2 regions of the Shewanella sp. 10N.286.52.A9 genome follow, and region 2 is predicted to be linked to the other one. Evidence: predicted binding sites of a transcription regulator. Region 2 holds the regulator's gene; the other holds the start of a gene.
The links. Region 2 encodes ArgR, which controls arginine synthesis, uptake and breakdown. Its sites were predicted from a motif close to ANTGAATANNTATTCANT; they were not measured.

Region 1: a site for ArgR is predicted at 853-870, ahead of AB4128_RS10930 (OadG family transporter subunit). Genes of this name have one in related genera too.

The regions. Positions count from the first base shown of each region.
Region 1 is NZ_JBFRJQ010000012.1:188-2,606, forward strand. Features, by position in the region: tRNA gene AB4128_RS10925 (tRNA-Arg) at 10-86, shown strand; gene AB4128_RS10930 (OadG family transporter subunit) at 1,006-1,254, shown strand; gene oadA (sodium-extruding oxaloacetate decarboxylase subunit alpha) at 1,271-2,419, shown strand, end outside.
Region 2 is NZ_JBFRJQ010000016.1:127,686-130,104, reverse strand. Features, by position in the region: gene mdh (malate dehydrogenase) at 1-714, opposite strand, end outside; gene argR (transcriptional regulator ArgR) at 1,031-1,501, shown strand; gene AB4128_RS13795 (Dyp-type peroxidase) at 1,620-2,419, opposite strand, start outside.

The DNA of each region.
Region 1 (2,419 bases), on a different contig from region 2:
AAAAGATTTGCGCGTGTAGCTCAGCTGGATAGAGTACCTGGCTACGAACCAGGCGGTCGGAGGTTCGAATCCTCCCACGCGCACCATTATTAGAGAATGCCCTGTAGCTTGCTACAGGGCATTTTTTATTGCAGGTTCATCACTGCTCAATTTAAGTGTCACTTTTCTATTTTCACTTTGCGTAATATAGCAAAGCCTTCACAGTGTTAAATTCAATTACCTTCCTTTCAAGGCTGCCAGCGTCGTTTTAATGCTGTTTATATTTTTAGCCAATCTATACGTGTTAACAGCTTTTAATTCGCTTGATGTTGGTTAGCATGCGTTTGAGCTCTATATAGAGTCTGCGGCTAAGGGGATCTTTTTTGCAACTCAACATACGCATTATCTATAGTGGTACTCTTTTAGGTGAAATCACTCTTAACATGGATCATCAGCGTTGATCTAATGGCAACAGGCACACTAAGGAGCATGATTTACCATGTAACTGCTCGATTGTAATAAATAGTCAATTAATCACGATAAAATTGGCATATTTATGCTTTTTCCATCATCTGCACTTCTTTAGGGCGATTGGTTGTTCTTTATCTTGATATCACTTTTTAGTTAGAAGTCGTCATAATCTTGTCATTTTCTTCATAAACCCATCAAAATTAAATTATTCTCATAAAAGTCTCATTTTAATTATAGAATTATCACCTATACCCTTTTAATTTTATTATTTTTGGTCTGACCAATTTACAAAGTGTTGGATTAATTGTTATAGATTAGTTATATTTTTCGTCAATGAAGAATTTGATATAACTAAATTAGCTGGTTGGTTAGCTTTTTATAATCATAAATTAGTTAAGATAGACTGAATATTTATTCTGAATGCCGTTTGTGAATTAATGAATGCCTACTTTTGGTGCGTGAGTTAATTTCATATATGACTTCATTATTGGCGTATGTAATCAGAACGGATCCTGTGTGCAATGACTGATTGAACACTAAGACAAGAGAGGATGTATGACTTCAATATCTGAGCAATTATTTAACGCCTTAGGCGTGATGATAATGGGGATGAGCTTAGTCTTTATTTTTTTAAGCTTGTTAATCGTCGGTATCACTATCGTCGCCAGATTAACCAAGTCAGAAAATCAAGTTGCAGCAGCGTCGGCGCCAATAGCGCAAGCACCTGCATCAGCAGCAACACTTGACCCTAAGTTAGTAGCAGCAATCACTTCTGCTATTCATCAGTACCGTGCCAAAGATTAATAGTTTAGGAGTAATTATGAGCAAGCCTTTAGCGTTAACAGATGTAGTATTACGAGACGCCCATCAGTCTATTTTGGCAACACGCCTACGTTTAGACGATATGTTACCTATCGCTCCTTTACTGGATAAAATCGGTTATTGGTCACTTGAATCATGGGGAGGCGCGACCTTCGATTCATGCATTCGTTATTTAGGAGAAGATCCGTGGGATCGTATCCGAGAACTTAAAAAGGTCATGCCAAATACGCCGCAGCAAATGTTGTTACGTGGTCAAAACCTTTTGGGGTATCGTCATTATGCTGATGATGTAGTAACTCGCTTTGTGGAGCGTGCGCATACTAACGGTGTTGACGTGTTCCGTGTGTTTGATGCAATGAATGATGTTCGTAACTTAGAAACGGCTGTTAAAGCGGTGAAACAGGTTGGTGGTCATGCTCAAGGGACTATTTCGTTTACAACTAGCCCAGTTCATACCGTTGATACTTGGGTTGATATGGCTAAAAACCTTGAAGACATGGGTTGTGAGTCATTGTGTATAAAAGACATGGCAGGTCTACTCAAACCTATGGAAGCGTTTGACCTGATTAGCAGACTTAAATCTCAAACGGATTTAACAGTGTCTATGCATTGTCATGCTACAACGGGTTTAAGCACTGCAACTTATCAAAAAGCAATTGAAGCGGGTATTGATGTACTTGATACCGCCATTTCGTCAATGAGCCAAACATATGGACATTCAGCGACAGAAACCTTAGTCGCAATGGCTGAAGATAATGGCCGCTCAACTGGCTATGACATGGCGCTGTTAGAAGAAATTGCAGCTTACTTTAGAGAAGTTCGTAAAAAGTATGCTCGTTTTGAAGGTGCGCTTAAAGGTATTGATTCACGCATTTTACGAGCACAAGTGCCAGGTGGCATGTTAACCAACATGGAAAACCAGCTCAAAGAGCAGGGCGCTGCAGACAAAATGGATGCTGTATTAGAAGAGATCCCTCGTGTACGTGAAGATCTTGGTTTCTTACCTTTGGTGACGCCAACGTCACAGATTGTAGGTACTCAATCAGTAATTAATGTCCTAATGGGTGAGCGATATAAAACCCTAGCTAAAGAAACTGAAGGCGTATTAAAAGGTGAGTACGGTGCAACACCTGCACCAGTTAACGCT
Region 2 (2,419 bases):
TAAAGATAGACCGAAACGACATGCCGCTTGACCCATTGAAAGTGTCGCACTACCGCCACCGGCTTTAGCTTCAACAACTTCTGTACCAGCATTTTGGATGCGAGTTGTTAGTGAAGCAACTTCTTCATCAGTAAAGCTTACGCCTTCAACTTGTGAAAGAAGTGGAAGAATAGTCACACCACTGTGGCCGCCGATAACGTTAATGTTAACATCAGCAACGTTTAGGCCTTTAAGCTCAGCGATGAAAGTTTCAGAACGAATAACATCAAGTGTCGTCACACCGAATAAACGATTCTTATCGTAAACACCCGCTTTTTTAAGTACTTCAGCTGCAATAGCAACTGTTGTATTTACTGGGTTAGTGATCACACCAATTAATGCTTTAGGGCAAGTCGCAGCGACTTTTTCAATAAGGTTACGTACGATACCCGCATTGATGTTAAATAGATCTGAACGATCCATTCCAGGCTTACGTGCAACACCAGCAGAAATAAGAACAACATCAGCGTCAACTAGCGCAGGCGTTGGATCTTCACCAGCAAAACCAGCCACTTCAACATCTGTTGGGATGTGGCTTAAATCGACAGCAACACCAGGTGTTACAGGAGCAATGTCATACAGAGACAACTTTGAGCCTGCAGGAAGTTGAGTTTTTAATAGTAAAGCTAGGGCCTGGCCGATACCGCCAGCAGCACCAAGTACAGCTACTTTCATAATTATCTCCAATAACGTTCTTATGTTTGACTTCTAAGTTTATGATTCTCAGTCTGTGACATAGATCATATTTCTTGTGGCGTCACATTACTGCATCAGCGAGACAATTTCAATTATCCCTTAGTGGAGTAAAGCAATTAACTTATTCTATGATATATATATCAATAATCCCTGATTTAGCACTTACACTGTAAAGTGAATTTTTATTCACCAATTTAGCTTATTTCTTGACTTGTGACGTTTATATATTCAAAATGAACCCGTTTTGTGAATATATTGTATTCAATTTAAAAATTACTATAAGACGAAAAAAAATATGCCAGCGACCAAGAATCAGGATGAACTCGTTAAAACGTTTAAGTCGATATTAAAGGAAGAGCGCTTTGGTAGCCAAAGTGAGATCGTCAACGCACTACAAGCAGAAGGTTTTGGCAACATAAACCAATCTAAAGTATCGCGCATGCTCAGTAAGTTTGGCGCGGTGCGGACTCGAAATGCTAAGCAAGAAATGGTGTACTGTTTGCCCGCTGAATTAGGTGTACCGACAGCAGGTAGCCCAGTTAAAAACTTAGTATTAGATGTTGATCATAACCAAGCTATGATTGTAGTGCGTACCAGTCCAGGTGCAGCACAACTCATCGCACGATTACTTGATTCAATAGGTAAGCCTGAAGGCATTTTAGGTACCATTGCTGGTGACGACACGATCTTCATTTGTCCATCCAGCATTAAAACCATCGATGATACGTTAGAAACAGTTAAATCACTGTTTAACTACAGCGAGTAAAACAAGCGTTATGTTGAGTCTGTAGTCAGGACGAAAACGCAATAAAAAAGCAATGCCTTGGCATTGCTTTTTTTGGTTTTAATCTACCCAAGCTTACAAGAACGCATATCTTGCAAAATTAGTCGTTAGCAAACTGCGCTAAAAAATCTAATGATGGCGCAAAGAATGATGACCCTGTCAGCGCTTTAGTAAACTGCATGAGGTGGTCGTGATTACCATGACCGTCACCATAAATCATGCTGCGTAGCATTTCTTCAAAATGAGTTGGATTATGGCAGGTCGAGATAAACATCAACCCTTGCTCTCTTAACGAGCCAAAAGGCATGCTCTGGCGTAAAATCTCCATCGACTTGCCATCTGCATCTTTTAAATTAACTCGCTTGATATGGCTGGTTAATGGCTTATCTTCAGAAGCGTATTCAATATCGTCTTGCTTAGTACGGCCAATGATATCTTCTTGTTTCTTCTGCGGTAGGCGATTCCATTTACTCAAGTTATGGGCATATTTTTGCACATGAACATAACTACCGCCTTTAAATGAGATATCCTCATCAGCCACTAAAGCAACTTCTTGACGGCTGCGCCCTTTCGGGTTTTCTGTACCATCGACAAAGCCAGTTAAGTCACGGCTGTCCATAAATCTAAAGCCACGTTCTTCTTCAATTAACTCAACCAAACCTTCAAACATTTGGCTAATTTCATTGGCAACTAAATGCAAGATGTCATAACGATCGCAGCGGATATGCATGAATAAGTCGTATTCGATTGCTGGTGCATCTCGATTACCTTCATTCATCGCAGGAAAAGGGCGTAATTGAGCAGGTCTTTGTCCGTCAAAAATGGTATCCCAATAATTCGCACCAATAGCAACAAAGCCATTAAATGCACTATCTGCATATTGATCAGATAATTCATAAA